Regions from separate parts of the Gordonia sp. WA4-43 genome, predicted to be linked through region 1. Evidence: predicted binding sites of a transcription regulator. Region 1 holds the regulator's gene; each other region holds the start of a gene.
What was found. The regulator LexA, encoded in region 1, represses DNA repair genes until DNA is damaged. The targets are predictions, from matches to a motif close to CGAACANNTGTTCG.
Positions count from the first base shown of each region.

Region 2: LEL84_RS11980 (HNH endonuclease signature motif containing protein) is a predicted target of LexA. The motif match lies at 2,680-2,693, and genes of this name have one in related genera.
Region 3: ruvC (crossover junction endodeoxyribonuclease RuvC) is a predicted target of LexA. The motif match lies at 5,244-5,257, and genes of this name have one in related genera.

Region 1 covers NZ_CP084736.1:306,522-317,144, reverse strand. Annotated here, with positions in the region: gene hrpA (ATP-dependent RNA helicase HrpA) at 1-2,184, shown strand, start outside; gene nrdR (transcriptional regulator NrdR) at 2,158-2,658, opposite strand; gene LEL84_RS01465 (LysM peptidoglycan-binding domain-containing protein) at 2,758-3,297, opposite strand; gene lexA (transcriptional repressor LexA) at 3,523-4,227, shown strand; gene LEL84_RS01455 (phosphoenolpyruvate--protein phosphotransferase) at 4,205-5,914, opposite strand; gene LEL84_RS01450 (DeoR/GlpR family DNA-binding transcription regulator) at 6,064-6,834, shown strand; gene LEL84_RS01445 (1-phosphofructokinase family hexose kinase) at 6,831-7,796, shown strand; gene LEL84_RS01440 (fructose-specific PTS transporter subunit EIIC) at 7,913-10,051, shown strand; gene LEL84_RS01435 (HPr family phosphocarrier protein) at 10,150-10,410, shown strand; gene hflX (GTPase HflX) at 10,523-10,623, opposite strand, start outside.
Region 2 covers NZ_CP084736.1:2,670,062-2,680,684, forward strand. Annotated here, with positions in the region: gene LEL84_RS11970 (UDP-glucose dehydrogenase family protein) at 1-424, opposite strand, end outside; gene dcd (dCTP deaminase) at 556-1,128, opposite strand; gene LEL84_RS11980 (HNH endonuclease signature motif containing protein) at 1,150-2,649, opposite strand; tRNA gene LEL84_RS11985 (tRNA-Gly) at 2,902-2,975, shown strand; gene LEL84_RS11990 (YdcF family protein) at 3,019-4,080, opposite strand; gene LEL84_RS11995 (beta-mannosidase) at 4,282-5,382, shown strand; gene LEL84_RS12000 (amino acid permease) at 5,448-6,956, shown strand; gene LEL84_RS12005 (SRPBCC domain-containing protein) at 7,017-7,487, opposite strand; gene LEL84_RS12010 (TIGR03668 family PPOX class F420-dependent oxidoreductase) at 7,608-8,024, shown strand; gene LEL84_RS12015 (SLC13 family permease) at 8,110-9,786, shown strand; gene LEL84_RS12020 (NADPH-dependent F420 reductase) at 9,910-10,569, shown strand; gene LEL84_RS12025 (LysR family transcriptional regulator substrate-binding protein) at 10,603-10,623, opposite strand, start outside.
Region 3 covers NZ_CP084736.1:413,095-423,717, reverse strand. Annotated here, with positions in the region: gene secF (protein translocase subunit SecF) at 1-566, opposite strand, end outside; gene secD (protein translocase subunit SecD) at 563-2,278, opposite strand; gene yajC (preprotein translocase subunit YajC) at 2,436-2,819, opposite strand; gene ruvB (Holliday junction branch migration DNA helicase RuvB) at 2,968-4,056, opposite strand; gene ruvA (Holliday junction branch migration protein RuvA) at 4,057-4,650, opposite strand; gene ruvC (crossover junction endodeoxyribonuclease RuvC) at 4,647-5,216, opposite strand; gene LEL84_RS02020 (YebC/PmpR family DNA-binding transcriptional regulator) at 5,319-6,074, opposite strand; gene pdxT (pyridoxal 5'-phosphate synthase glutaminase subunit PdxT) at 6,231-6,851, opposite strand; gene LEL84_RS02010 (acyl-CoA thioesterase) at 6,848-7,702, opposite strand; gene LEL84_RS02005 (helix-turn-helix transcriptional regulator) at 7,766-8,257, opposite strand; gene LEL84_RS02000 (FHA domain-containing protein) at 8,428-9,198, opposite strand; gene LEL84_RS01995 (PP2C family protein-serine/threonine phosphatase) at 9,210-10,076, opposite strand; gene pdxS (pyridoxal 5'-phosphate synthase lyase subunit PdxS) at 10,208-10,623, opposite strand, start outside.

The DNA of each region.
Region 1 (10,623 bases):
TTGTCCGGCAGCCGCTTTCGGCGCATGTGTGAGCGCGAGTACCTCCACTTCCTGCGCATCCGGGAATGGCAGGACCTCCATCGGCAGCTGACCGAGATCGTCAAGGACCTCGACTGGTCGGTCGCGCCCACCGAACTCGACGCCGACGCCGTCCACCGATCCATCCTGTCCGGGTTGCTCAGCAACATCGCCGCCCGCAACACCGAGGGCCGCGAGTTCACCGGTGCGCGCAACACCACGCTGATGATCTTCCCCGCCTCTCCGCTCGCCAAGAAGCCGCCCGCCTTCATCATGGCGGCCGAGGTTCTCGAGACGTCGCGCCTGTTCGCCCACACCGTCGCCGGGATTGATCCGCTGTGGGCCGAGAAACTCGCCGGGGATCTGGTGAAGCGGACCCACAGCGAGCCGCATTGGTCGGCGAAACGCGGAGCGGCGATGGCCTACGAACGCGTGACCCTGTACGGGGTCCCGCTCGTCGCCCGCCGGCGCGTCGACTACGGCCCCATCGACCCGGTGGTCTCGCGGGAGCTGTTCATCCGGCACGCTCTCGTCGAGGGCGATTGGCGGACGCAGCACGCCTTCTTCGACCGCAATCGCACGCTTCTCGAGGCCGCCTCGGACGTCGAGAACCGCACGCGCACCCGGGGTCTGGTGATCACCGAGGACCAGCTCTTCGAGTTCTACGACCAGCGGCTACCGGCCGACGTCACCTCCGCTCGGCACTTCGACACCTGGTGGAAGAAGGCCCGCCGGGCCGAACCCGATCTGCTGGATCTGCGCCCCGAGGACGTCACGGGAGGCACCGACGTCGCCCCCACGGACTATCCCGGCGCCTGGCAGCAGGGCGACACCCGACTCGAACTGCGCTACCGGTTCGAACCGGGCGCACCCGACGACGGCGTCACCGTCGTGATCCCGCAGGCACTGCTACCCCATGTCCGACCGGCCGGCTTCGACTGGTCGGTCCCGGGCATGCGCGCTGAACTGGCCACCGCACTGGTCAAGTCGCTGCCGAAACAGCTCCGCAAGAGCATGTCGCCCGCGCAGCGATTCGCCGAACTCGCGCTCGGCCGGCTCACCCCGCGCAAGGAGCCGCTCACCACCGGGCTGGCCCGCGAGCTCTCGGCGATCACCGGGATGCGGGTGACCGCGGGCGATTTCGACACCGACCGGGTACCGCCGCACCTGCGCATGCATTTCGCGGTGGCCGACGACTCCGGACGGATCGTCGCCCGCGCCGACTCGTTGCCCGAACTCCAGCAGACCGGAACGCCCGCGGCGCCGAAGACGGTGTCGCGCAACCTGTATAAGACCTGGACCGCCGACGGGATCGGCTCGCTCGCCGAGCAGACGACGGTCGATGTCGCGGGGCAGCGGCTGACCCGGTACCCGACGATCGACGTGGTCTCCGACGAGAAGGGCCACGCACGGGGCGTCGTCGTCGTCGATGCGGCGAGCCCCGAGACACGAGACCGCCTCCTGCGACGCGGGATCGTCGCCCTCCTCGACTTCGCGATACCTCCGCTGCACAAGCGGATCGCCGGCTCGTTGAGTCCGGTCGAACGACTCGCCCTGAGCCAGAGCCCGTACTCGACCACCGAGGCACTGCTCGCCGACTGCACCCGACGGGCCATCCGGGACACCGTCGCCGACACCGACGACGCAGAGCTCGCCGCGGTTCGCTCACCACAGTCCTTCTCGGCGCTGCTCGAACGAATCCGGCCACGGGTCTCCGCAGCCGCACCGGACTACTTCTCGCTGGCCGTCGCAGCTCTCGAACGGATGGCCCCGCTGAGGGCGGCGATCGACCGGCACGCCGGTTCGCTGGCTGCCGACGACGTCGCCGAACAGGTCGCCCACCTCGTGTTCGACGGATTCGTGGCGGCCACCGCGCGACGCCACCTGGAGAATCTGCCGCGCTATCTCGACGGCGCGCAAGCACGTCTGGAGGCACTACCCGCGTCCGCAGCACGCGACCAGGCCGGGGTGGCCGCCGTCGATCGCGTCGTCGAACGGTGGGCCCAGCGCCTCGAACAGGTACCCGAGCACCGGCGGGCGGTGGTCGACGACGAAGCGCAGTGGCTCGTCGAGGAGTTGCGCGTGGGGCTGTTCGCCCAGCGTCTCGGTACCGCGTTCCCGGTGTCGGAGAAACGGGTCCTACGAGCTCTGGACCGGCTCGGCTGACACGGGTTCGGCGAGCGCGCTCCCGGAACCCGATGCCGCCTTCAGGTCGTCGATCTCACGCTGGAAGTCCTCCACCGAGTCGAACGACCGGTACACCGAGGCGAAGCGCAGATACGCCACCTCGTCGAGATCGCGGAGCGGGCCCAGGATGGCGAGTCCGACCTCGTTGCTGGGGATCTCGGCCGATCCACTGGCGCGCACCGTGTCCTCGACCTGCTGGGCGAGTTGCGCGAGCGCGTCCTCGGCGACGTGGCGGCCCTGACAGGCTCGCCGCACGCCGCGCATGACCTTCTCCCGGCTGAATGGTTCGGTCACGCCGTTGCGTTTGACCACCGCGAGCACGGCGCTCTCCACGGTCGAGAACCGGCGACCGCACTCCACACAGGAGCGACGGCGGCGGATGGCCTGCCCTTCATCTGCGACACGCGAGTCGATGACCTTGGTGTCGTCGTTCTTGCAGAAGGGGCAGCGCATCGTGTCCTCACGCAGGTCGCGGGACGCTGGAACGCACCCGAAGCGTGCGCCCCGCCGCTTGTCGGCCGGCCCCTGTGACATCGAGGATACCGCCCAGCCTCAGCGGTACCGGGGGGTGAGCAGGGGCTGGCCCACCTGCAGCGCGCTCGACCCCAGATCGTTCATCGCGACGATCTCGTCGATCACGACCTCGCGCGGCATCTCGGGTGCCACCCGGCCGGCGATCGAGCTGAGCGAGTCCCCCGAGCGCACGTGGACGACCTCGGCACTCACGGCGGACGGGGTCAGCGAGTCCGAGTAGTTCTGGCCCACGACACCGAACACCCACACGACGAACGCCAGCCCGACGCCGGCGAGGAGCGCGACCGCGGTGCGGCGGCGGCGACGGAACACCGCCGCGTCGGGTCCGACCGGGCCACGCCCGCGCACCCCGACCGGAGAGCCACAGTGGGTGCCGCCGACCCGCGGGGTCACCGGCGACGCACCCCGCGGTCGGGTGCCGGCCGGCCGGTTGTCTACCGGGCGGCCGCCGTCGGACAGCGGGGCGCGCGTCCGGACCCCATCGGCGCGGTCGGTGGGGGGCCGGACAGCGTCGGGACGGTCGGTGCGGACGGGAGCGACGAGAGTGGCGGTGCGCATGGTGCCCTCCGGTGTTCGGGTGTCTGGGATCGTGCGGGGTGTGACGGTCGGTGTTCGAACATCGATCAGATGTTCGATGCACTGATGTTCGAATTTGTAGCACGACGTCCCGACAAAGTCTCGCGACACATCGAACAAATGTTTGAGGTGCCGGTCGCACTCGGCTAGGCTCGGACCCGGTGCAAGCCATCTACCAGCACGTTCCGAAGACGAGAGGAACCGAACATGAGTGACACCGGCGATAGGCGCGGCCGAGCGCGGGGCGCCGACGACGAGGCCCCGTTCGACGCCGCCGCCGCCGAGGCCTCACTCACCCCGCGACAGGCCGGGGTCCTGGAGGTGATCCGCCGCTCGGTGCGCGAGCGCGGTTATCCGCCGACCATCCGGGAGATCGGCGACGAGGTCGGCCTGGCCTCGACGTCGTCGGTGGCCCATCAGTTGCGGACGCTGGAACGCAAGGGGCTGCTCAAGCGCGACGCGAACCGTCCCCGTGCGGTCAACATCGCCCCGAGTGACACCCCGTCGCCGGACACCCCGTCGGCCGGTCAGCTGCCCGAGCCGACCTTCGTGCCGGTTCTCGGCCGAATCGCGGCCGGCGGTCCGATCCTGGCCGAGGAGGCCGTCGAGGACGTCTTCCCGCTGCCCCGTGAGCTGGTCGGCGAGGGATCTCTCTTCCTGTTGCGCGTCGTCGGCGAGTCGATGATCGACGCCGCGATCTGCGACGGCGACTGGGTCGTGGTCCGGCAGCAGAACGTCGCCGACAACGGCGACATCGTCGCGGCCATGATCGACGGCGAGGCCACCGTGAAGACCTTCAAGCGTCAGGGCCCCAACGTCTGGCTCATGCCGCACAACGAACTGTTCGATCCGATCCCGGGCAACGATGCCGTCATCCTCGGCAAGGTCGTCACCGTGATGCGGCGAGTCTGACCTCTCCACCGACCGAACCGTCGAGCACCGCCGCGGCAGCCTCGCGCGCCGCGGCGGGATCCGAGGTGGCCAGGGCAGCCTCGGCGGCGGCCCGGCAGTCCGGTGCGGACACCTCGCCGAGCCGGGCCCCCACGGCCGCGGCAGCAGCCGGCGCGCTGGACAGCGAGGTGACCCCGAGACCGACGAGCACGCAGGCGAGGTTCGGATCGGCGGCGGCCTCGCCGCACACCCCGACCGGCTTTCCCTGACGTGCACCCGCTGCCGCGACACCCGCGATGAGGCTCAACACGGCCGGTTGCCACGGGTCGGTCAGTCCGGCGAGATCGGCCGACATCCGGTCGGCCGCCATCGTGTACTGGGTCAGATCGTTGGTGCCGATGGATACGAAGTCCACCTCGGCGAGGACGGCTTCGGCCAGGATCGCCGCCGCGGGCACCTCGATCATCACCCCGGCGACCAGACCACGGCCGCGGACCTCGGCGGCGAAGGTGCGCGCCTCCGCCGGCGAGGCGATCATCGGCGCCATGACCCACGGCGCGACGGCCGACCCCGACGCGGCCTGCGCGATCGCGTCGAGCTGATGCGCGCGGATCTCGGGGTGCGCCAGCGCGATCCGATCGCCCCGCACGCCGAGCGCTGGGTTCGATTCGTCGGGATGGGTCACGAACCGGAGCGGTTTGTCGGACCCGGCGTCGAGGGTGCGGATGACCACCTTCTGCCCGTCGAACGCATCGAGCACCTCCCGGTAGATCGCGGCCTGCTCGTCCACCGACGGTTCGTCGGCACGCTCGAGGAACGCGAGTTCGGTGCGGAAGAGCCCGACGCCCTCGACGGGGTACCCGGCCGCGGCGCGTGCCGACGATCCGTCGGCGACGTTGGCGAGCACCGCCACGGCCACCCCGTCGGCGGTCTGCCCCGGACCGGTCCAGCCGGCGACGAGTGCGGCATGCCGCCGATCCTCGTCGACGCGAGCCCGGGCCGCCTCCGCATCGGGCTCCACCTCGATTCGCCCGGTGCTGCCGTCGACGAGAATGGTTGTGCCGGGCTCGATCTCGTCCAGGTCGGCCACCGCCACCACGCACGGGATCCCCAGCTGGCGCGCGATGATCGCGGTGTGGCTGGTCGGTCCGCCGAGGCGGGTGACGAGGGCGATGGTGCTCGTGGGGTCGAGGCCCGCGGTGTCGGCGGGCGCGAGGTCGTCGGCGAGCAGGACCGACGGCACCTCCGGAGTGGGCACACCAGGTTCGGGTAGGCCGAGCAGTTCGGCGAGGACCCGGTCGCGCACGTCGTTGAGATCGGTGACCCGCTCGGCCATCAGTCCGCCGAGCTTGGTGAACACCGCCGCGAACTGTTCGGTGGCCGCGACGGCAGCGGCCTCGGCGGGGGCGCCCTTGCCGATGAGCGCGGTCGCGGCACCGATCCAGCCGCGGTCCTCGGCCAGGCCCGCCGTCGCGGCGAGCACCTCGGCCGTCACCCCGGTGTTCTGCGACGCGCGCGTGCGCAGCCGCGCGGCGACGGCGCCGGCCGCGGTGGCGAAGCGCGTGACCTCGTCGGCGCGCCGTTCCTCGGCGATCTCCACACCGACGCCGAGCTTCTCCGGCGAGTGATCGGGTCGCTCGCCCGGCCACAGCGCGGGACCGTGGGCCAACCCGCCGACCACCGGGGTTCCCGTCAGGATCTGCGCCATCGTCTTGCCTCTCATTCGACTACCGATGTGACCACCGTTACAAAAAGTGCTTGACTTGTCAACACAAACAGGCGTAAACACAGTAACTACAACATCCAATCCCACACGCCTCAACAAGCGGGGTGGTCGAAACCGGAGATCGGAGCCGTGTGTACGCCGAGGAGAGACAACAGGCGATCGTCGACGAGGTGCGCCTCGCGGGGCGGGCATCCGTGGCCGCGCTCGCCGAGAAATTCGACGTCACCAGCGAGACCGTCCGACGCGATCTCGCGGTACTGGAACGCGCCGGACATCTCCAGCGGGTCCACGGCGGCGCCGTACGCGCCGAGATCATGCGCACCCTCGGCGAGCTCGGGATCGACGAACGAGAGTCGAGCCAGATCGAGCAGAAGACCGCGATCGGCCGCGCGGCCATCCGGTTCCTGCCGCCCGACGGCGGTTCGGTGCTCTTCGACGCCGGCACCACCACGTACCGCGCGGCCAAGGCGACCGCACCCGATCGGAGGCTCACCCTGTTCACCAACAGCCTGCCCATCGCCGGCCTGCTCGCGGGCACCCATCCCGACGGTCTCCATGCCCTCGGCGGTCGCGTACGCGGTCTCACCCAGGCGACCGTGGGCGTCGAGACCGTGGACGCGCTTCGCCGACTGCGCGTGACCACCGCTTTCATCGGGACGAACGGGCTGAGCGAGGCCCACGGGTTGTCGACACCCGACCCCGACGAGGCCGCGGTCAAGGCGGCGATGGTCGCGGCCGCACAACGCGTCGTGGTCCTCGCCGACAGCTCGAAGATGGACCGGGAGGACCTCACCTCCTTCGCCGGACTCGACGACGTCGACGTCCTCATCACCGACTCCGGGATCGACCCGGCCTATTCGGCGGCCCTGTCCGCGCGTGGCGTCGAGGTCGTGATCGCATGATCGTCACCGTCACCGCCAACCCGAGCCTCGACCGCACCCTCGAACTCGGCGCACCGCTCGCCCGCGGCGAGGTGCAGCGCGCCGGCGTGGTCCGCACCGAGCCGGGCGGCAAGGGCGTCAACGTGGCCCGGGTCGTCGCGGCCGCCGGCCTGGCCACCCGCGCACTGCTCCCGGCGCGGCCGGGCGACCCGCTGCGGGCCGCACTCGACGACCTCGCACTCCCCTACGACGCCGTGCCGGTCGACGGCGAGGTCCGGTCCAACATCACCATCGCCGAATCCGACGGGACGACCACCAAGATCAACGCACCGGGCGTCACCTTGACGGGCCCGGACCGCGAGGCGCTCGTCGGGCTGATCCGTGAGCACGCCGGCTCCGCGCAGTGGGTCACCCTCTGCGGGTCGCTGCCTCCCGGCGTCCCCGACGACTGGTACCGCTCGATCGCCGACGACCTCGTCCTCGCCGGCTGCCGGGTCGCGGTGGACACCTCGGGCGCTCCCCTCCGTGCCAGCGTCACCGGTCGCGTCGACCTGATCAAGCCCAACGAGGACGAGCTCGCCGAACTGGCCGGCGCCGACCCCGGACAGCTCCGAGAAGCACTCGCGCGCAACGATCTCGGACCGGTCATCGACGCCGCTGCGACCATCGCCGAACAGATCGGGGGCAACGTCCTCGCCACCCTCGGCGCCGTCGGGGCCGTGTTGGTCACCGCATCCGGCGTGTGGTCGGCGACCCCGCCGCCGATCGTCCCGCGCAGCACCGTCGGCGCCGGCGACTCGTCACTGGCCGGCTACCTCATCGCGCAGAGCACCGGGGCCGCGCCCGCCGACTGCCTCCGGTCGGCCGTGGCGTACGGCGCGGCGGCCGCATCGCTCGCCGGCACCCAGGCCCCCACGCCCGACCACCTCGACCTCCCCGGCGTGCGGGTGACCGAACTGTCGGGAGCCGCGCGCATGACCTGACGGCACCGTCCCGGCGAGTCCCCACATCCATCCAACACCGCACCCATCCAGCACCGACTCCATCCACCATCGACCCACCCAGCACCGACCCCACCCTTTCCACCGAAGGACATCCCATGACCGAGCAGATCATCACCGCGCAGACGGTGAGTCTCGACGTCGACGCCGGCGGCGATCCCGCCGCCGTCATCACCACGCTCGCCGACGCCCTCGCCGCGGCCGGCCGGACCACCGATCCCGCCGACCTCGCGCGGGCCGCACTGGACCGAGAAGCCAAGTCCACCACCGGACTTCCCGGCGGCATCGCCATCCCGCACGCCCGTACCGCGTCGGTGACCGCGGCCAGTCTCGCCATGGCGCGGCTGTCCCGCACGGTCGACTTCGGCGCACCGGACGGGCCGGCCGACCTGGTCTTCCTCATCGCCGCGCCCGAGGGGGGTGCCAGTGCGCACATGAAGCTCCTCAGCTCGCTGGCCCGCTCACTCGTCCGGCCCGACTTCGTGGCCTCGCTCCGCGCGGCCGAGAACGAGGAGCGGGTCATCGAATTGGTCAACGAGGCCATCGACCCCGCACCCCCGGCCCCCGCCACCGCGCCGACCGCCACCCCGTCGACCCCTGCCCCGTCGACCACTGCCCCGGCCGCCGCGGCAGCACCAGCGACGTCGACCACGGAACCCGAAGGTGCGCCGGCCCACCCGGACTCGGACCGGACCCCGGACCCGGGACCGGCCACGCCGCGCATCGTCGCGATCACCGCATGCCCGACCGGCATTGCCCACACCTACATGGCGGCCGACGCCCTGAAGTACGCCGCCGAGCGGGCCGGCGTCGAGTTCGCGGTGGAGACCCAGGGGTCCTCGGCGACCACGGCCTTCGATCCGGATGTGATCGCGTCGGCCGACGCCGTCATCTTCGCCACCGACGTCGGGGTCAAGGACCGCAACCGGTTCCGCGGCAAACCCGTCATCGCATCCGGGGTGAAGCGCGCCATCAACGAGCCCGACGCCATGATCGCCGAGGCGGTCGCGGCGGGGCGCGACCCGAACGCGGCGCGCGTCACCGGCGACGGCGCGGACGCGGACGCGGCCGACTCGTCGAAGTCGGGCATCGGTCTCGCCGGCCGTACACGCCAGGCACTCATGACCGGTGTGAGCTACATGATCCCGTTCGTCGCGGCGGGCGGACTGCTCATCGCGCTCGGCTTCCTGCTCGCCGGCTACGAGGTCGCCAACACGAACCTCGACGACGGCGGCACCCTCAGCGACGGCGCGTTCATCGCCCTGAACAACAGCCTCTGGGATCTGCCGGCGGGCGGGTTGTTGCAGTACCTGGGCGCGGTGAGCTTCGCGATCGGCTCGGGCGTGATGGGCCTGGCCGTACCGGTCCTCGCGGGCTACATCTCCTTCGCGATCGCCGACCGCCCCGGTATCGCACCCGGTTTCGTGGCCGGCATCGTCTCGCTCGCCGTGGGCGCCAGCTTCATCGGCGCACTGATCGGCGGTCTCATCGCCGGCGTGGTGTGCCTGTGGATCGCGCGGACCCCGGTGCCCCAGTGGGCTCGTGGTCTCATGCCGGTCGTGGTCATCCCGCTGTTCGGCAGCATGATCGTCGGCGGACTGCTCTACATGGTCCTCGGCAAACCGCTCGCCTGGCTGACCGAGCAGATGAACAGCGGCCTCGAGAGCATGTCCGGCGGATCGGCCATCGCCCTCGGCATCGTGCTCGGCCTGATGATGTGCTTCGACCTCGGCGGACCGGTCAACAAGAGCGCGTACCTGTTCGCCACCGCCGGGATCGCCGACGCGGCGACTGCCGGACCCGCGCAGTTCCAGATCATGGCGGCGGTCATGTGTGCCGGCATGGTGCCCCCGCTCGCCCTGGCTCTCGCCACCGTCGTCCGACCGGGCCTGTTCACCGAACCGGAGCGCGAGAACGGCAAGGCCGCATGGCTCCTCGGCGCGTCGTTCATCTCCGAAGGTGCCATCCCGTTCGCCGCGGTCGACCCCTTCCGGGTCATCCCGTCGATGATGGCCGGTGGTGCCCTCAGCGGTGCGCTGATCATGGCCTTCGGCGTCGAACTGCGCGCCCCGCACGGCGGCATCTTCGTCTTCTTCGCCATGAACAACTGGGTCCTGTTCCTCGTCGCGCTGGTCGCCGGTACGGTGCTGTCCGCTGTCCTGGTGGTCGCGGCCAAGCAGGTGCACCGCAGTCGCGACGCCGTCGCCTTCGACGAACTCGAGGCGGTCGCCGTCTGACACCCGATCACACGACCACCTGACATCCGGGGCGCTCCCCGGCACCGAATTGCCCGACAACCACCACAGAACACACGACAACACTCGAAGGAGTTCCCATGCCCAGCACCACCGCCACCGTCGGCTCCGCAGTCGGACTGCACGCCCGCCCCGCCACGATCATCGCCGAGGCGGTCGCCGAGACCGGCAGCCCGGTGACGCTGGGCCTCGAGGGCGGTGACCCGGTGGACGCGGGGTCGGCGCTGATGATCATGACGCTCGGGGCCGAGAAGGGCACCCGCGTGGTCGTGACGGCCGACGACCAGGCCGCGCTCGACACCATCGTCGGTCTCGTCGAGAAGGATCTCGACGCCGACTAGGTCCGTACAGCCGACTAGGTCCGTACAGCCGACTGGGTCCGTACAGCCGACTAGGTCCGTACAGCCGACTGGGTCCGTACAGCCGACTGGGTCCGTACAACCGGCGAAGCGCTCAGATCCGGAGGTCCGCGATCTCGCCCGCGAAAGCGGCCGGGACGCGGACCTTCATCGTGGTGCCGGTCTCGGTGTGCTCCGACGAGATGACCTCGCCCT
Region 2 (10,623 bases), 2.4 Mb from region 1:
CGGCGTGCGACAGTACCGAGATCCGTTGTGCGAGTTCGGCGCAGGTGCCGACCGGTACGGTCGACTTGCCGATGATGAGGTGGGCGCCCCGCAGCGTCGGCACGAGCGCGTCGATTGCCGAGTACACGTGCGAGAGGTCGGCCCGGTGCCCGCGGGGTTCCTGCGGGGTCCCGACGCCGAGGAAGTGCACCGAGGCGTGGTCGGCGGCCGCGAGATGGTCGGTCGTGAAGCGGAGTCGTCCGGCGTCGATGTTGCGGCGCAGGATGTCGGCGAGCCCCGGCTCGAAGAACGGGACCTCGCCGGCCTGCAGGCGTTCGATCTTGTACGGATCGACGTCGATGCCGACGACGTCGTGCCCGAGTTCGGCCATGCAGGCCGCGTGAGTGGCACCGAGGTAGCCGCATCCGATCACCGTGAGCTTCATGAGGGCAACGGTTACCCAGGCGGAACCACCGGTAACCATCCTCGTCGTGGCGGGTTGTCATCGGCTGGGTGAACTTCCGGAGCCGCGCCCACCCGGTCCGTCCACCCGCCGGTTGAGCCGAGTCGAACCCCTCAGTCGTGCTTCTGGAAGTTCAGGTACGCCTTCGACGGGGTGGGGCCACGTTGTCCCTGGTACTTCGATCCGACCGACGCGCTGCCGTACGGCTCCTCCGCCGGGCTGCTGAGGCGGATGAGGCACAGCTGCCCGATCTTCATGCCGGGCCAGAGGGTGATCGGAAGGTTCGCGACGTTCGACAGCTCGAGGGTGATGTGGCCGGAGAAACCGGGGTCGATGAAGCCCGCCGTCGAATGCGTGAGGAGGCCGAGCCGACCGAGTGACGACTTGCCCTCGAGTCGGCCGGCGAGGTCGTCGGGCAGCGAGCACACCTCGAGGGTGGACCCCAGCACGAACTCACCCGGGTGCAGCACAAAGGGCTCGCCGTCGGCGGGTTCGACCAGCGAGGTGAGTTCGTCTTGGCGTTGTGCGGGGTCGATGTGGGTGTAGCGGGTGTTGTTGAACACCCGGAACAGGCCGTCGAGCCGGACGTCGACGCTGGAGGGCTGGACGAGGGCGGGATCGAACGGATCGATGGCGAGGCGCCCGTCAGCGATCTCGGCGCGGATGTCGCGGTCGGAGAGCAGCACGGTGTCGAGGTTATCGAATGGTCAGGGAGGATCTGCGCCGGTGTCGGTCGGCGCCGACCCTCCGCTCTCCGGTGCCGCTGTTCTGCGCCGCCGCCGGACATCAGCGCGCATTCGGTCGAGGATCGCGTCGGTGCGATGGGCATGGTTGATCCGCGGCGTCGGCGACGGGTGCGCGCGGGGCGGGTGCCAGACGGCGCGGCCGGCGTCGACCCCTTCGGTGGCGATGGTGGTGGCCCACTGATCCACCCCGGTGCCGACCACTCGGTTGTGTGGTGGGCAGGCGGTCGCGAGGGTGTCGAGGTCGGTGGATCCGTGGTGGGCGTCCCACTCGACGACGTGGTGGATCTCGCAGTCGAACGACGGCCGCGTGCATCCCGGGAAGGTGCAGCCGCCGTCGCGGGCGATCGCGGCGATTCGTTGTGCGCGCGAGGCCAATCGCCTGGACCGCCCGAGGTAGAGCACCTCACTGGAGTGGTCCCGGAACACCGCGAGATGGTGCTGCGCGTCCGCGGCGAGATCGATGGCGTCCTTGATGGGCAGGAGGGTTCCCGTCGCGGTCCGTGCCGGGTCGCCGGCCGCGTCGCGCAGCGCCGATTCGGTGATGGAGACGACGAGGTGTGGCGGCAGCCCGTGGTGCGAACCCCCGAGCGCGCCGGCGTCGAGCACGAAGCGCAGCATGGCGCGCAACGCGTCGTGGTTCCGCTTCTCGGTCGTGCGCTCGTCGCGTCCGGCAGCGGCGGCCAGCGCGTCGGGGTCCGCGGCGGCGGGGTTGCCGGTGGGCGACTCGGGATCGGCGGGATTGTTCATCCCAGGAGCGGCCCACACCGACAGGACGACGTCGAACATGGCGCGCGTCACGGGGTCGAGCGTTGCGGTCAGCCGGGACATCAGTTGGGCGTCTTGCGGCCCGAGTTTGAGTCCGCGGTTACGGGCGCGGTCGCGATCGTCGGTGATGGTTCCGTCGGGGTCGAGGTGGGCCAGGATGCGGGCGCCGAGATCACGGAGTGACGACGGGTCGTACTCGCGTGCGTAGTGCGCGAGCGTTGCCTCGGCGGCTTCCCGGTCGGCAGGGTCCACGTCGGCGGGGATCTTGCGCATCACCTCGATGACGACGTCGACGTGGCGTCCCGAGATCTCGCCGTCGGCAACACCTTTGGCGGTCTCGGGGAAGCGCGGTTCGAGCGGCACCCCCTGCATGTCCGGGAACCTGCCCAAGGCCCAGACCCGGTTCATCAGGCGGGTCGCCTCGCCGCGCCGGTGCAGACCGTGGCAGAGGAAGTTGGAGACGGTCTGGCACCCCATCTTCCGGTACGCCGACCGCTCGTCGATGTCGACGATGTGATCGGTGAACAGCGACAGCATCCGTCGTTCGGCACGCTCGTGCTCGATCGCGACCTGTAGGAGGTCGGTGTCGGAGCAGTCCGTGGACTGCGTCTCGGCGATCTCGTCCATAAGTGCATGCAGGCGCTTGTACTGGTCGAGAAGAAGTGGTGGTGGTGCAGATGGCTCGGTAGAAGCCATGATTTCATCCCCCGTCATCATGGCTTTACTCGAAACTACGTTCGAGACTACCGGCCGGTCGTCCAGCGCGCAACCCCGTCCCGCGAATTATTCTGCGTCGCAACCGAATCGCGTCGGCCCGCCGATACCCGGTCTCGCCCAGATGTCGCGGTTCGTTGCGCCTCACGCCACGATCTGCGACATCTGCGAGTGCTGACGACCGGACCGGCCACGGGTTTGCTAGGCTGTCGTTCGCGAGTCCGGCACTCGCACGCCGATGTAGTTCAATGGCAGAACATCAGCTTCCCAAGCTGAATACGCGGGTTCGATTCCCGTCATCGGCTCCACCATCACGGGGTCCGCAAGGCACTCCCCTGGTCCACTGACGGACTAGCCGAAGAGAGCCACAGCGGTGCCGGAGATCAGTGGCACGCTGAGCAGGAAGACGACGACTCCGTTGATCCATCGGTGGTCACGCAGAACCGCCAAGAACTCACGGACCTGGGCGTTGGGGACGAAGTATCGCGCGGTGTGGGCGCCGGTCGAGAATCCGTCGATCCCGGCAGACCGCATGAGCATCGCTCCGCGGAAGGCGTGATAGCCGCTCGTCACCACCGCGACCGGTTCGGTCACTCCACGCTCGTCGAGCACACGCCTCGAGTACCGGAGGTTCTCCGCGGTGTCGGTGGATCGGTCCTCGAGTGCGATGGCATCACGATCGACGCCCTTCGAGACGAGGTACTCGGCCATCGCCGCGGCCTCCGACAGCCGCTCGTCGCCACCTCTGCCTCCGGAGCAGATGATCAGCGGGTCCAGGCCGGAAGGCCGGGCCAGATCATAGATCTCGCGACCGCGGTCGAGTCGTGACGCCAGCAGCGGACCGACGCGGGACCCGTCGAGCAGACCGGCACCCAGGACGATGATCGCGCCGACCTTCGCCCGTCGCGCCCGCCACCTGCTCCACCGGCCGTACAGCCACGACCAGAGAAGCAGCGAGGCGAACACGAACCCCAGGTAGCCGGCCGGCATCCCCACCGCCAGAAGGAAGTTGAGCAGCGCGTTGCTCGTCGACACGTCGAACCATCCGACGATGATCCCGAGCAGGACAGCGAGCGCGTAACCGGACAGGAGTGCCCCCAGGAGCGCCGACAGCAGGTTCGATGGACGGCGCCCCTCTCGGCGCAGAAGCGTCACGCCGTTGGCGATCAACGACACCCCGAGAATGAGGATGGCAAGCAGCGCAACGAGTCCGAGGGCCACGATGACGACCGCCGGCGCGAGAACCAAGCCGTCGTCGTCGACGCCACTGTCCACGGCCGCGATCACCGCGGCGAGCATCACGCCCGACAAGCCCGCGGTCAGCAGGATACCGGGGCCCAGACGACGCGGGTCCTGCGATGCAAGGACCGCGCTCGCGATGAACAGCACTGCAGCAACTATCAGCACGCCCATCACGAGCACGATGGTGTCACAGGTGTCGCGCAGGTCGGGAAATGAGGAATGAGCCCAGTTGCGCTAACTCGATTTCGGCGCACACGAAACGTTCATCCGTACCCATTCTCGGACGCGGTCGAAACCCACGCGACCGGCGTGCAATCATCGAACGAGTTGGGCCGACGCCACAGTCGGTCCCCGTCATCCCAGGACGCACACATGCATCTGCCCGCGATGAGAACTCCGATTCTGGTGCTGAGCATCGGCCTGCTCCTGAGCTGGCTGCTGCCGCCGCCCGCACATGCGGCGCCCAACCGGGTCGATGCCACGCCGGCTGGGCTGACGCTCGATGGACGCCAGTGGTGGCCATCCGGATTCGACGCCTACCAGCTGGCCACCGATTGGTCGGTGAATGCCGGTTGCGGAGCGATGGTTGATCTCGACGACTATTTCGCCGGCTTACCTCCGCATTCGCTCACTCGCTTCAATCTGTTCGCTCAACTGGCCGTGAACAAGTACACCCAGCAATTGGATTTCGGGCCGATGGATGCCGTCTTCGACGCCGCCGCGCGGCACGATCAGATGGTCTTGCCTGTCCTCGCGGCCGCCGATGGCGCATGCGAGAGCGGAGTTTTCAAGGAACGAGACTGGTACAGATCCGGCTGGCGAACCGTCGCCGGCGCGGGTGGACTCACGTTCGAGCAGTGGGTCAGGACGGCAGTGGGACGCTGGAAGAGCAGGTCGGCCCTGGCGGGATGGGAATTGGTGGGTGAACCCGAACCGTCAATCTGTGGCGATCAATCGTGTGGATGGCAGCAGCGGTCGTGCCCGGTCGACGCCGCGCGCGTACTGCGGTCGTTTTTCGGCAGCGCAGGTGCGATGGTCACCCGGTTGCACGGCGGGGCGGTGATCTGGTCCGGCTTCACCGGCGGTGGCCAGTGCGGCACCGCCGGGCCCGACTACCAGTACGTCGCCGGCTCCCCGTACGTGGACGTCCTGGACTATCACGACTACGGTGCGGACGGTGTCGCGCTCCCCGGGGATCAGTGGAACGGACTGGCCGAACGTCTACGACAGGCCCGCGCAGTCGGAAAACCCCTCGCGGTGAACGAGATCGGCCAGCATGCCGGCTCGTGCGGTTCGAGGTCCGAGCGCGCCGCCGACTTCCGGACCAAGGTCGCCGGTCAGCGGGCGGCCGGGACGGCAACCGCACTGTTCTGGGCATTCGTCCCGGACCCGCGGGACGACCAGTGCACCTACGACATCGGTCCCGGCGACCCGGTGCACGCACTGGTCACCGAACTGACCAGCCTCGAATGAGGCTCAGCACTCGAGCAACAGCGCAACACCCGGCCGAGAGGCCGACCGGCCGTTAGACTCTGCCGGTGTCCAGTCCCCTGGGGATCACCCCCGACGAATCTCTGCGCAAGGGACTTCAGAGTCGTCACATCAGCATGCTCGCGCTCGGCGGCGCCATCGGCACCGGCTTGTTCGTCGCCTCGGGCGCCACCATCTCCGACGCGGGTCCGGGTGGCGCCATCCTGGCGTATCTGCTGATGGGCTGCATGGTCTTCTTCCTCATGCAGAGCCTCGGCGAGATGTCGGCGTACATCCCGTGCAGCAACCCGTTCGAGGAGTACGGCAAGCGCTTCGTGTCCAAGTCCTTCGGTTTCGCCGCGGGGTGGAACTACTGGCTCAACTGGTCGGTCACCCTGGCCGCCGAGTTGGTGGCGGCCGGACTGATCATGAAGTACTGGGCACCCGACGTGCCGTCGTGGATCTGGTCGGTCGTGTTCCTGGCGGGCCTGCTGGCGCTGAACCTGTTCGCGGTCAAGGCGTTCGGCGAGGCCGAGTTCTGGTTCGCGGCGATCAAGGTCATCGCGGTGGTCGTCTTTCTCATCGTCGGCGTGCTGCTGATTCTCGGTGTCGTCGGCGACGGTCCGTCGCCGGGGTTCAGCAATTGGACGATCGACGACGCTCCGTTCGTGGACTTCCCGCTCGGCATGCTGTCGGTCTTCCTCATCGCCGGTTTCGCATTCCAGGGCACCGAGATGATCGCGGTCGCCGCCGGCGAGGCGGTCGAACCGAAGACGGCGATTCCGCGCGCCGTGCGTACCGTCTTCGTGCGCATCCTGCTGTTCTACATCGGCACCCTGACCATCATCGCGTTCCTGATCCCGTACACCGACCCCAATCTGCTGAATGCGTCCGAGGAGAACATCGCAATCGCCCCGTTCACCCTCGTGTTCTCCGAAGCGGGGATCGCGGTGGCGGCATCGATCATGAACGCCGTGATCCTGATCGCGATCCTGTCGGCGGGCAATGCGAGCCTGTTCGCGGCAACCCGCGCGTTGTACGGCCTGTCGGTGCAGGGCAACGCCCCACGTGTGTTCGCCTGGGTCACGCGATCAGGAGTGCCACTCCTCGCCGTGGCCGCGACGACGGCCATCGGCGCCCTCTGCTTCCTGGCGAGTCGGATGGGCGACGGTCGCGCGTATGTGTGGCTGGTCACCGCCTCGTCGGTGGCGGGCTTCATCACGTGGATGGGTATCGCGTGGGCCCACTATCGTTTTCGGCGGGCGTGGCAGGCGCAGGGTCTCGACCTCGGCAGACTCCCCTACAAGGCCTGGCTCTACCCGGCCGGCCCGATCATCGCGTTGCTCATGTGTGTTGCAGTCATCGCGGGGCAGAATCTCCCGGCGATCCGCGACGGATCCGCGGGGAATCTCGAACTCTGGCTCACCGCCTACGGCGCACTGTTCGTGTTCCTCGCTCTGTGGTGGGGCCACAAGGTGATCACGCGCAGCCCGACCGTCGACCTGCTCACCGCCGATCTGTCACCCACATCAGCTGCGTCGGCGCATCGCGATCCGGATCCGGACCTCGTCGGCTGACCGGTTCGTCGGGCGATCGGGGTGGGGCGCCGGGGCTCGCTCAGTCGCTGACCTCGCCGATCAGCCGACAAGTTCGGCGATGTGGTTCAACGAGTTACGCAGATGGTCGTCGGCGAACGGCGGGAACTCGATGTACTCGCGGATGTGGGCGGGTACGGCCGACCAGTCGTAAGTCAGGGTGAGCTCGGTGGACGACTCCCCCGCCGGCACCAGATCGTACCGCCATGTCCAGCCGCCGAACTCGAGCTCCCCGGAGTCGTTGCGCTGCCCTGGTTGCCACGCTATCGCCGACCGCGGTTCGATCACCTCGACCCGGTTCTCCATCAGGTAGTCACCGTCCGGATGGTTGGAGTGGTACATGTTCATCCGGAAGACCTGGCCCACCTCCCGCAGCGGTGTCGTGTCGACTGCGTCCCGAACCCAGCCGGTGCCGTCGATGGCCTGGTGTGTGCGGGGGTCGGCGAGCGCCGCGAACACCTCGTCGGGCGTGGCGGAGATCGTGCGGCTGACGGCAACGTTCTCGTGCGTCATGGTGCTGGCCCTTTCGGGTCGGGTCCCCCGGATCGGGGATCGGACACAGAGGTGGACCCGAACCGGCGCCCGTACTCATCGGTGACCTTGTTTCCCACGAGTGCATGTCATCCTCGTGAGATGGACCTGCGCCTGAGTCGGGAACGTTTCGCCGCCGCGCGGTCGGTCACACTCGCCACCGTGTCACCCTCCACCAAGCCGCACCTGGTCCCCGTCGTGTGCGCACTCGACGACGACGTCATCTACACGTGCGTGGATCACAAGCCGAAACGAACCACCGCACTCCGTCGTCTCGCCAACATCGCGGACAACCCCGCGGTGTCACTCTTGGCTGACGTGTATTCCGACAACTGGGATGAACTCTGGTGGGTGCGGGTCGACGGCCGGGCACACGTCGTCGACGCCGGTGAACCCATCGGCAGTCACGGCATCGACACGCTGGCCGCGAAGTACCCGCAGTATCGACTCCGACGGCCCGATGGACCGGTGATCGTCGTGGAGTCTCTGACGTGGCACAGCTGGTCGGCCACCTCATAGGCACGTCGGCGGGCGGCGGTTTCGGATAATTCCGACACGCTCCTCGATAGGCTAGGTGCCACGCAGGCATACCGAGGAGGCTCCGATGGTGCAGCGCAGCGGCGAACGGCCACGCGACAACCGGTCCGACACACCGGGCTCGGCCGGCCGAGGCTCCGGATCGCCTGACTCACAGCAGGAGTTCGACGAGATCGACCACCAGTCGGCGGGTGAGCGCGCTGACGAGGTGGAACCGAAGATGCGGCGTCGGCAGTGGATCGGACTCGTTGCCGGCGTGGCACTCGCGGCCCTGGTGTACGTGATCCTGCCCGCCGAGGTCGGGCAGGGAGCCCGGCTCACGGCGTCGACCGCAGTTCTCATGGGCCTCTGGTGGATGACCGAGGCGATACCCATCCCCGCGACCGCGCTGCTGCCGCTGGTGATCTTCCCGGTCTTCGGCTCAGACGAAGCAGGCGAGTCGATCTCGGTGAACGACGTCGGCGCGGCCTACGGGAACAACGTCATCTTCCTGTTCATGGGCGGCTTCATCATCGCCCTCGCGATGCAGCGGTGGAATCTGCACCGCCGCATAGCCCTGGTGACCGTCGCAGCGATGGGCACCAAGCCGCCGATGGTGATCGCGGGCTTCATGATCGCCACCGGATTCCTCTCGATGTGGGTGTCCAACACCGCAACCGCCGTGATGATGATCCCGATCGGCGTGTCGGTCCTGGCGCTGGTTCTCGACCTCGGCAAGGAATCGGGCACCGACGCGCCCGGGCCGAAGGCCACCGACACCGACGAACCGGTGGACGGTGAGACCCTCACCCAGGCGGTCATCAAGAGCAACTTCGGCACAGCACTGATGCTCGGCATCGCCTACGCCGCATCCATCGGATCGTTGGGCACGATCATCGGCACCCCGCCCAACACCCTCCTGGTCGGGTACCTCGAGGGCGAAGGCATCGACATCGGGTTCCTCGAGTGGATGATCGCCGGCGTCCCGCTCGCCGTCATCTTCCTCGCCATCGCGTGGTTCCTGCTCACGCACGTCCTGTTCAAGCCGGAGATCGACGACATCCCCGGCGGCCGGCGCATCATCCGCGATCAGCTCGACGGCCTCGGCTCGATGTCGCAGGGCGAGATCCGGGTCGCCGCGATCTTCGGCCTCACCGCACTGGCGTGGATCGCGGTCCCGCTGATCTGGGACGAGAATCCGCCGATCTCCGACACCGGCATCGCGATGACGGCGGCGATCCTGCTGTTCCTGCTGCCCAGCGGCTCCAAACCCGGTGTGCGCCTGCTCGACTGGGAGACCGCGATCAAACTGCCATGGGGCGTGCTGCTGCTGTTCGGCGGCGGCCTCGCCTTGTCCCAGCAGTTCGAGTCCAGCGGACTGACCGCCTGGATCGGCGACGTGGCCGCCGGGCTCGACACGATCCCGGTCATCGTGCTGGTGGTCATCGCGGCGACCGCGATCATCTTCCTCACCGAGATCACGAGCAACACCGCGACAGCGGCAACCTTTCTCCCGGTCGCCGGAGGCGTGGCCATGGGAATGGGTCTCGACCCTTTGGTGCTCACGATCCCCGTCGCCCTCGCCGCAACCTGCGCATTCATGCTCCCGGTGGCGACCCCACCGAACGCGGTGGCCTACGCCAGCGGGTACGTCACCATCGGCCAGATGATCCGTGGCGGGCTCTGGCTCAACCTCATCGGGATCGTGCTCATCACCCTCGCCGCCTACACCGTGTTCGCGTGGTCCCTCGGCATCGCGTACTGACCCACGACTCGACCGGGCCCGATCGAGTCGCTCGTCACCCTCCCGCCGACCACGGGAATGCACCGAACCGACGGATCCGTTGCGCGAAGGGTCAACAACGTCGTCGAACAAAGAGGTGCAGTTGTGAAGATCGGGATCATCGGAGCGGGATTCATCGGCGGGACGCTCACGCGTCGTCTGACATCGTTGGGACACGAGGTGCGGGTGGCGAACTCGCGCGACCCGGAGACGCTGGCCGAACTGGCCTCCGAGACCGGCGCCACCGCCGTTTGGGCCGCCGACGCCGCGAAGGACGCCGACCTGGTGATCGTCAGCATCCCGCAGAAGAACACCCCCGACCTCGCGCCGGGCATCCTCGACGCCCGCAAGCCCGACGCCCCGGTGATCGAGACCAACAACTACTACCCCCAGCAGCGCGACGGCAAGATCGAGGCGATCGAGAACGGCACCCCCGAGAGCGTGTGGGTGTCGGAACTGCTCGGCGTCCCGGTGTACAAGGTGTTCAACGGGATCTACTGGAAGCACCTGCTGAACAAGGGCGTACCCGCGGGCACAGAGGGCCGTATCGCGCTGCCGATCGCCGGCGACGATACGGCGGGCAAGGAGATCGTGTTCCGCGTGGTCGACGAACTCGGGTTCGACCCGGTCGACGCCGGACCGCTCGCCGAGTCGTGGCGGCAACAGCCGGGAACGCCGGTGTACGGCAAGGATTTCGGCGTCGACGACACCCTCAAGGCGCTCGCCGATGCGTCGCCGGAACGCACCGCTGAGTGGCGCGCCTGACGCACTGACAGGGGCGGCACGCCACGGCGGGAATCAGCGACGCTTCGGACGTCC
Region 3 (10,623 bases), 110 kb from region 1:
AAGACGATGACCAGGAACACGGCCAGCGCGATCAGCATGCGCTCGGTTATCTCGCTGCCCCACGTCGAGCTCACATCCGAGATGCTCACCTCGGCGGGCGCGAGTTCGGGACCGAATTCGTCGGCGAGCGCGCGCGTCACCGATTCCGCCTGGGCGAGATCGAGGGTCTCGGTGCGCACCTGGACCGTCTGGCTGCCACCGGCTCCCGCGGTCTGTACCGATTCGGGCGCCTCGCCGAGGGTCGCGGTGACAACTTCTTCGACGGACTCCGCGGTGATCTCCGAGGAGACGACCGGCACCGACATCTGGGTACCGCCCTCGAAGTCGATACCGAGGGTGAACCCGCGGATTCCGATCGAGGCCAGGCAGATCAGCAGGATCGCCGCGGTCACGCCGTACCACATGCGGCGGCGTCCCACGATCTCGAAGGCACCGGTACCGGTGTAGAGCCGGGACAGGAACGAGCGGTTGCGATCGGCGACGAAGTCGGCGTCCGCGCCGGGCTGCGCCTTGTCGGCGTCGAGGACGGCCGAGTCGCCGGTTGCCTTGTTGTACGGCCCGGTCATCGCACGGTCCCCTTCTCCCGAGTGGCGTCAGTGGTGTCGTCGGCGTCCGTCGGCGGCGCAGACGTGTCGGCGGTGGCCGCACCCGCTTGCCGGTGCGCGGCGACACGACGCTGGCGGGCGACCTCGCTGATCGCCCCGAGTCCGTTGACGCTCGGCTTCGACAGGAACGTCGAACGGCTCGCGTAGACGACCAGCGGGTGGGTGACCAGGAACACGACCATGACGTCGAGGATCGTGGTGAGACCCAGTGTGAACGCGAAGCCGCGGACCTCACCGATCGCCAGGATGTAGATGACCGCGGCGGCGATGAAGCTCACCGCATTGCCGGACCAGATCGTGCGGCGCGCGCTCGCCCAACCGCGGGGCACCGCGGACCGGAAGCTGCGCCCCTCGCGCATCTCGTCCTTGATTCGTTCGAAGTAGACGACGAACGAGTCGGCGGTCATACCGATACCGATGATCAGACCCGCGATGCCGGCGAGGTCGAGGGTGAACCCGATCCAGCGACCGAGCAGCACGATGATGCCGTACACCATGGCCCCGGCGAGGACGAGCGACAGCACCGTCAGGATGCCGAGCATGCGGTAGTAGGCCAGGGCGTAGATGAACACCGCGATCAGGCCCACCAGTCCGGCGATCAGACCGGCCTGCAGCGACGCGAGACCCAGTGTCGCCGAGATCGTCTCGGCGTCGGAGGCGGTGAAGGACAACGGCAGCGAGCCGTACTTCAGCACGTTGGCGAGTTCGTTCGACGACGACTCGGTGAACGGACTGGCGCTACCGCCGCTGATCCGGGTCTGCCCGCCCGGGATGGGCTCGTTGATCGCCGGCGCCGAGACGACGCGCGAATCGAGCGTGAAGGCGGTCTGGGTCCGGTTGGGGGCCTGCTCGGCGGTGTACCTGGGCCAGAAGCTGGCGGCCTCACCCTCGAATTCGAGGGTCACTACCCATTCGCCGGTCTGCGGATCGGTACCGGCGTTCGCGTTCTTGATGTCGCGACCGTCGATGATCTCCGGGCCGAGGAGGTAGACCTCCGAGCCGTCCGTCGAGCAGGCCACGAGGTACTCATCGGGGCGGTCGTTGCCCAGAAGCGGGTCGTTGGCCGTCGGCGAGCAGTCCATCTTCGCCATCTGCTGCTGGAGTGCCTCGAGCTGCTGCGGGGTCGCGTTCCCCGGCGCCTGACGGAGCTTGCGCTGCTCGTCGATGGCGGCTGCCGCGGCCTCGGTGGGCAGGGTGTCGGCCTGATCGTCGGCACTCTCGGGCTTCGGCGGTTGCGGAGTCGCCATGGCCGGCTGCCCGACGACCGGTCGGACGTACAGGCGCGCCGTCTGCCCGAGTGACTTGGCCTGCGCGCCGTCCTGGCCGGGGACCGTGATGATCAGGTTGTCACCGCTGACGACGACCTCCGAACCGGAGACGCCGAGCCCGTTCACGCGCTGCTCGATGATCTGCTTGGCCTGATCGAGCTGCTCTCGGGTCGCCGCCTGACCGTCCTCGGTCCGCGCGGTCAGCGTGACGCGCGTACCGCCCTGGAGGTCGATACCGAGCTTCGGTTCGATGGTCTGGGGTCCGGTGAAGAAGATCAGTCCGTAGACGACCGCGAGCAGGCCGATGAAGGCCACGAGCGGACGCCACGGCGGGATCTCTCGAGCCGGTCGCGACCGCTTCCCTGCAGTCCGGCCCTTCCCCGAAGTCCGAGAGGGAGTTGTCACAGCTGTTCAGGTCTCCTTGAGAGCGTCAACCGGCCGACGAGCAGCCCGACCGGCATGACCCATCGTCCACTCCTGGCCGGGACACGCCGGAAGCGCGTCGGAGGCGTGCAAACGGATGGGCGCGCCGCGTCGTGGATCGACGCGGCGCGGATGCGGCTTACTTGTCGTTGTCGCGCGCGTCGTCGGTGGCAGGCTTGTCCAGGCTGACCGAGTCGGCGTCGTCGTAGTCGTCGGACTCGATCTCCGGGGCGACGTGGCCGGGGTAGGTGGCCGCGGCCTCATCCGTCGGGACGACGCGCATGACGGCCAGCCGGTTCCAGCGGGTGACCACGCCGGTGGCGATCTCGACATCGACGACGTCGGGCGAGCTCGCGTCGATCACGGTTCCGAAGAGACCCGAGGTCAGCTGGACGCGGGTACCGGTGGACACCGAGTTCTGCATCTCCTGCATCTCGGCCACACGCTTCTTCTGCTTCCGCATCGACAGGAACATGAAGCCGGCCAGCAGGGCGAGCAGAAGCGGGAAGAGCAGAGCGTCCATGAGTGCGAGTCAGTCCTTTGGGTATCAGTGGGTACGGCGTGAGCGAGCGGCCTGTCCGGACGAATCCGGGCAGCATCAGCTCAGCTGTGCTCCACACAGTGTGCCACGTGTTGCGCGGAGCTCATCCCCGCAGGTGGTGCCCGTGCGGTCAGAGGTCATCGAACAGCGTCGCCGCGCCGACGTCGCGGGGACGGACGCCGAAGGTGGCGTTCATCGCACCGGCGGGCGGGGTGAGTCCGAGATGATGCCAGGCGGCGGCAGTGGCCACCCGCCCGCGCGGCGTCCGCGCGATCATGCCCGCGCGCACCAAGAACGGCTCGCAGACCTCCTCCACGGTCGCCGGCTCCTCGCCGACGGCCACGGCCAGCGTGGACACCCCGACCGGCCCCCCGCCGAAGGCGCGGATCAGGGCGTCGAGCACGGCTCGGTCCAGACGGTCGAACCCGAGTTCGTCGACGTCGTAGACCGCGAGGGCCGCGCGGGCGACGTCCACGGTGATCGACCCGTCTCCCCTTACCTCGGCGTAGTCGCGGACCCGGCGGAGCAGCCGGTTCGCGATGCGGGGCGTGCCCCGCGACCGGCGCGCGATCTCGCCCGAGGCGTCGCCGCGGAGTTCCATGCCCAGAATCCCGGCCGAGCGGTGCAGCACCCGGACGAGTTCGTCGGGCTCGTAGAACTCCATGTGCGCGGTGAACCCGAACCGGTCGCGCAGCGGGCCGGTCAGCGACCCCGACCGTGTTGTCGCCCCGACCAGCGTGAACGGCGCGACGTCGAGCGGGATCGAGGTCGCTCCCGGGCCCTTGCCGACCACGACGTCGACGCGGAAGTCCTCCATCGCGAGGTACAGCATCTCCTCGGCCGGGCGCGCGATGCGATGGATCTCGTCGATGAACAGCACGTCGCCCTCGACGAGATTCGACAGCATTGCCGCGAGGTCGCCGGCGCGCTCGAGTGCCGGACCAGAGGTCACCCGGATGGCGGCGCCCATCTCCGAAGCGATGATCATGGCCAGCGACGTCTTGCCGAGCCCGGGCGGTCCCGACAGCAGGATGTGGTCGGGGGTGCCACCGCGGCCCTTGGCCCCGTGCAGGACCAGTTCGAGCTGTTCGCAGACCCGCGGCTGGCCGATGAAATCAGCGAGTGACCGGGGACGGAGACCGGCGTCGAGGTCGCGGTCGGAGCGCACCGGCATCGCGCTCACGTCCCGGTCGTCGACGTCGTCCGGATCGCCGCCCATCTACGACGCCTTGCCGAGCAGTGACAGCGAGGAACGCAGCGCGGTGGACGCATCGGCGTCGGGATTCTCGGCGAGTACCGCCGTGACCGCCTTCTCCGCCGGACCGGCGGTGAACCCGAGCCCGACGAGCGCCTCGGCGACCTGCTCGCGAATACCGCCGACGGCGGTCACACCGGTCGACGCCTCGCCCGTGGGCCGGTCCACCTTGTCCCGCAGTTCGACGCACAGCCGTTCGGCCACGCGTTTGCCGATGCCGGGTACCGAGGTCAGTGACTTGGTGTCCGATTCGGCGAGCGCGCGTCGCAACGCATCCGGTTCGAGAACCGCGAGGGTCGCCATCGCGAGTCGCGGGCCGACGCCGGTGACCGTCTGCAGCAGCGCGAACAGCGCACGGGCGTCGGGTTCGGTGAAGCCGTAGAGCGTCATCGAGTCCTCGCGGACGATCATCGAGGTCAGCAGCGTCGCCTCGTCGCCGCGGCGCAGCCGGGACAGCGTCGCGGGCGTCGCCAGCACGCGGTAACCCACTCCCCCGCAATCGATCACGGCGTGGTCGAGCGCGATCTCGAGCACCGGTCCGCGGACTGACGCGATCATGCGCGACTCCCTTCTCGTGCCTGGGCCACCCGCGCGCGGTGCCGCGCCGCGGCCGCGTCGGCCTGCTTCTGTGCGGCTGCCATCCGCTCCATCATGGGTCCGCGCCAGCAGTGACAGATCGCCAGCGCGAGCGCATCTGCGGCGTCGGCGGGACGCGGCTTGGTCTGCATGCCGAGAATCCGGGTGACCATCGCGGTGACCTGAGACTTGTCGGCTCGTCCGCTGCCGGTCACCGCTGCCTTCACCTCCGACGGGGTGTGGAAGCGCACCGGTACGTCGCGCTGGGACGCCGCGAGCGCGATGACGCCGCCGGCCTGCGCGGTCCCCATGGCCGTGGACACCTGGTTCTGCGCGAAGACCCGCTCGATGGCCACCACGTCGGGCTGGTGCACATCGAGCCAGTGACACGCGGAGGTGTAGATCGCGAGCAACCGCTCGGCGAGTTCCATGTCACTCGGGGTGCGCACGACGTCCACGTCGAGGGCGGTCACCGTCCGCCCCCGACCCGACTCGACCAGCGCGATACCGCACCGGGTCAGACCCGGATCGACGCCCATGACGCGCACTCGTACCCTCCCAGGCATCGTGATCTGCGAACAGTTGTTCGAGATCTTATCGGGGAGAGCGGACAAGTCCGGTGATCAACACACCGGGCGGGCGGCGGGGTGTCAGTCGTTCTCGAGTTCGGCGAGGACCTCGTCGCTGATGTCGACGTTGCTGTAGACGTTCTGGACGTCGTCGGAGTCCTCGAGGGCGTCGATCAGCTTGAACACCTTGCGGGCGCCGTCGGCGTCCACCGCGACCTCGACCGACGCCCGGAAGCTGGCCTCGGCGGAGTCGTAGTCGATCCCGGCTTCCTGCAGCGCGCTGCGGACGGCGATGAGATCGCTTGGCTCGCTGACGATCTCGAAGGACTCGCCGAGATCGGTGACCTCTTCGGCGCCCGCGTCGAGCACGGCCATCAGGACGTCGTCCTCGGTCTGTCCGTTCTTCTCCAGCGTCACCACGCCCTTGCGGGTGAACAGGTAGGAGACCGAACCCGGGTCGGCCATGTTGCCACCGTTGCGCGTCATCGCGGTCCGGACCTCGCCGGCCGCACGGTTGCGGTTGTCGGTGAGGCATTCGATGAGCACGGCGACGCCGTTGGGCCCGTAGCCCTCGTACATGATGGTCTGCCAGTCCGCGCCGCCGGCCTCTTCACCACCGCCGCGCTTACGTGCGCGTTCGATGTTGTCGTTGGGGACCGAGGACTTCTTCGCCTTCTGGATCGCGTCGAACAGCGTGGGGTTACCCGCCGGGTCACCGCCGCCGGTCCGCGCCGCCACCTCGATGTTCTTGATGAGCTTGGCGAACATCTTGCCGCGCTTGGCGTCGATGGCCGCCTTCTTGTGCTTGGTGGTGGCCCATTTGGAGTGGCCGCTCATGTCCGTCGATTCCTTTCCCGGCGCCGGCACGTGCGGCGGGCCGTGGCCCGCATCCGGCGCACTCCTACCTGTATCCGGTCGCCCTGTTGGTGGTGCGCCCTGTTGGGTTGTTCCCGGCGTGCCGGGCTCGTGGTCTACCGCTGGTTCGGCACGATCTTACCGACGCACCATCTGCACGAAGTATTCATGTACGCGCCGGTCGCCGGTCACCTCCGGGTGGAACGACGTCGCGAGCACGTTCCCCTGACGCACCGCGACGATCCGCCCGGCCGCCGGGCCGTCGGGAACACGCGCCAGGACCTCGACCTCCGGGGCGACGGACTCGACCCACGGCGCCCGGATGAACACCGCGCGCATCGGCGCGGCGCCCTCGGCGTCGGTGATCCCGGTGAACTCCAGGTCGGTCTCGAAACTCTCCACCTGACGCCCGAATGCGTTGCGCCGCACCGTGACATCGAGGGCGTCCAGATGCCGTGCATCGGGCCGGGTGTCGAGGATGGTGGAGGCGAGCATGATCATGCCCGCGCACGACCCGTACGCCGGGAGGCCGTCGGACAGCTTGTCCACCAGCGGGTCGAACAGGTCGAAGATGCCGAGCAGTTTGCTCATCGTCGTCGATTCACCGCCGGGGATGACGATTCCGTCGATCTCGTCGAGTTCGGCCGGGCGTCGCACCGCCACGGCGTCGGCACCGGCCGCCTCCAGCGCGAAGACGTGCTCGCGCACATCGCCCTGCAGTGCCAGAACCCCGATGCGCGGCCGGTTGCCCTCGCTCACCGATTGGTCCGGGCGTGCTGGTCGTCGGGCATCACGCGGCCGGTGCGCGCCAGCCCCTCCTGGGTGACCGCCGCGACCAGGCGGCCCTGTCGATCGAAGATCCGTCCCTGGGTCAGCGCGCGACCACCGCCCGCCGACGGCGACGTCTGGTCGTAGAGGAGCCAGTCGTCGGCCCGGAAGGGGCGCATGAACCACATCGCGTGGTCGAGGGAGGCGACCTGCGGGTTGGACTCCGGATGGGGCACCCGCGAGGAGCCGAGCAAGGTCATGTCGCTCATGTAGGCGAGCGTGCCGACATGGAAGACGGTGTCGTCGGGCAGACGATGGCGGTAGCGGAACCAGACTCGTTGCTGCGCAGCGAAATACGACGAGGTGACCATCATCTCCGGGGGCACGATGCGCAGATCGAAGTTGCGCCACTCCTTGAACACCGCGCGCTCTTCCTCGGCCAGCTCGTCGAGGCGGTCGGTGAGCTCGTCCGGTTGCGGCGCCGGCGGCATCCGGTCCTGGTGCTCGTAGCCCTGGTCGGTCCGTACATGGAACGACGCAGACATGGTGAAGATCGCCTCACCGTTCTGGATGCCGGTCACCCGCCGGGTGACGAACGACCGTCCGTCGCGGATGCGGTCGACGAGAAACACCGCCGGACGATCCGGGTCACCGGGACGCAGGAAGTAACCGTGGAGGGAATGGACGTCGAACTCGTCGGACACCGTGCGGGTCGCCGACATCAGGGCCTGACCGGCGACCTGGCCGCCGAAGGTGCGCTGAAGGTGACTCGGGAACGCACCGCCGCGGTAGATGTCGGTCTCGATCTGTTCGACCTGGAGTATGTCCTCGATGGCTGCCACGCAGACCAGTATCGCGCACGGCGCCGGTGGGCACTCCCCTGCCCGCCGAAGCGCGGCCGGCGATCAGAGTTCGTCGAGGGTCATGATCCCGTCCTGGATGGCCCTGGCGACCAGCGATGCCTTCGTCGGGGCCGGACGGCCGATCTCGGCGTACTTGGCCCGGATCCGGGTGAGGTGGGTGTTCACCGTACCGAGCGAGATGTAGAGCTCCTGGGCCACAGCAGGTTTGGAGTCGACGAGCATCCAGGTGCGCAGGACCTCGACCTCGCGCGAGGTGAGATTCGGCTTGGCGCGGTCGGCCGTGGCCTCCGCGACCTCGGGGACCTCGGCGAGCGCGGGAACGGCGACCGCACGGTGCAGGTGGGGGTGTCCCGGACGATGGCCCAGGCCGAGCGGCTGACCCGCGCGCGGTGTCTGGATCTGGTGGCCGGGCAACGGCATCCGGCGAGCCGCCAGACGCGCCAGGGCTTCCTTCCGGCGGGCGATGGCCTCCGCGTCACGACGAGCGCTGACCGAGCGCAGGTGCTGGGGGGCCTGATGGGCGATCGCAGTCATGTGTGCTTCCTCTTCACTCATTCAACCGGTGGTCTTCCGGGTTCTCCCGGCGATGAGATGAAGATTATGGGCTGCGGCCCGGGTGGTCGATGGGGAGAACTCCCCTACCCGTGGGGAGAACTACCCACGGTGAAACCGCAGGTCAGCGGCGTGCAGACGCGGCGGCTGACTCAGTCGGCCGCGTTTCGGGCCGCCTCGGCGTCGATGAGGGGGAGATCTTCTCGCGTGACGATGCGTGACGACACCGCGTACTCCACCAGTTTGGTCCGGCGGTTGCTCGCGAGTTTCCCGCCCCCGCCGCGCATTCCGCTCACCCCGAGTTGATCGAGCTTGTCACAGACGTTGTCGAGCTTGCGATTGAACTTGGTCAGCGGCCAGCCCAGCCGGCGCGCCGCCTGCGCCGACGACGGGATGGCACTCGAGCCGGTCCCCTCACGCCGCAGGATCTCCTCGGCCAGCACGATGATCAGCAGCTTCTGACTCTCCGTGAGCGTCGGCACGCCCTGCGTCGTGTGCCCGCCGCTGTATTCCGGACGCGTCACCGACTTCACCTGCGGCGCGCGGGCGAATAGGCTCAGCTCGTAGGTCGTCGGCCCGGCGGTGAACACGATGGTCGTCTTACCGAAGACGAGCGGCATCCGCGCACCGGGGCCCAGGGTCGCCGAGAACCCGACGTCGCCCGCCGAGACGCTCGCCGACAGGTGCGTGCCGAGATTGGTGAGCCACCAGAGCCCGTTCTCGTTGTGTATCACCAAGAATCGGCGATGAAGGTACGGGTTGTCGTCGATGGACAGATCCGCTTCGCGGCCGATGAAGAACCGTCGGTCGGCGTCGAGCGCGATGCGCTCGCCGCAGTATTCGACGTAGGTCGCCCCGGCGTCCAGCGCGGCGCCGCCGGACTCTGCGGGGGATGTCTCGGCCCGGTCCTGACCCGTGGTCATCAGTCCTCCGATCAGCTCGGGTCGGGGGCCGGAGCAGCTCCGGCGGCCTCTCCCTGCGCCGAGTCGTCGAGCGCGGGCATCGTGAGAGTCGGCACCGATTCGTGGACACTCACAACGATGACGGTGACGTTGTCGTGCGCGCCGAGCGCCAGCGCGGCGTCGACGAGCCGCTCGGCCGCCTGCCGGGAGTCCTCCGCATTGCGCAGGATGTCACCGATCTCCTCGTCGGGCAGCTCCCCGGTCAGACCGTCGGTACACAGCAGCAGCACATCCCCCGGGAATGCCGGCGTACTCGAGTAGTCGGCGACCGGGTCGACCATGCCCGCGCCGAGCGCACGCGTGATCACGTTGCGGCGCGGATCGGTTCGGGCCTGCTCGGGCGTGAGGAATCCGGCGTCGATGAATTCCTGGACCTGCGAGTGGTCGGTGGTGAGCTGGTTGAGCGACCCGTTCTGGAAGCGATAGGTCCGCGAGTCGCCGATGTTGAGCACCAGCCAGTGCGGGCTCTGCTCGTGGGTGACGAGCACGATGCCGGTGGCGGTGGTACCCGCGCGTCGCTCGGTCTCGGTGTCGATCTCGCCGATGCGCCGCTGGGCGGCGAGCAACAGATCGTCGAGTTGCAGTTGGGTCGCCTTGAGTTCACCCGCGCTGGTGGCCTCCGACAAGGTGAGCAGTGCGGCCTCGCTGGCCAGTTCGCCGCTGTCGTGCCCGCCCATGCCGTCGGCGAGCAGGTACATCCCCGGCAGCGCGAGCGCCGCGTCCTCGTTCGTCTCCCGGACTCGCCCCACATTGCACGCGGCGGACCACTCGAGCCGCAATTCACCCACGATGTGTGTGCCCGAGACCGAAGCGTCTCGAACGATGGTCGCCGCATCCATGATCAGCAGATACTACCGCCGCGAAGCCCCTGACCCGCCACGCATGTCGACTGTTCGGTCTCCGGCGTGTTGAGACGGGGCGCCGCGGCGGCCGGCGGTCGGTCTGACCACCTACGATCCGGACGAAGCGGTCACCAGCCGCGCTCGGCGAGGCGGTGCGGCTGCGGGATGTCGTCGACGTTGATGCCGACCATCGCCTCGCCCAGGCCGCGCGAGACCTTCGCCAGCACGTCGGGATCGTCGTGGAATGTGGTCGCCTGCACGATCGCTGCGGCCCGCTGTGCCGGGTTGCCCGACTTGAAGATCCCCGAACCGACGAACACACCCTCGGCGCCGAGCTGCATCATCATCGCCGCATCGGCCGGGGTGGCGATCCCGCCGGCGGTGAACAGCGTGACCGGCAGCTTGCCGGCCTCGGCCACCTCGACCACGAGTTCGTAGGGAGCCTGCAACTCCTTTGCCGCGACGTACAGTTCGTCCTTCGGCAACGAGGTCAGACGCCGGATCTCGTCGCGGATCTTGCGCATGTGGGTCGTCGCGTTCGACA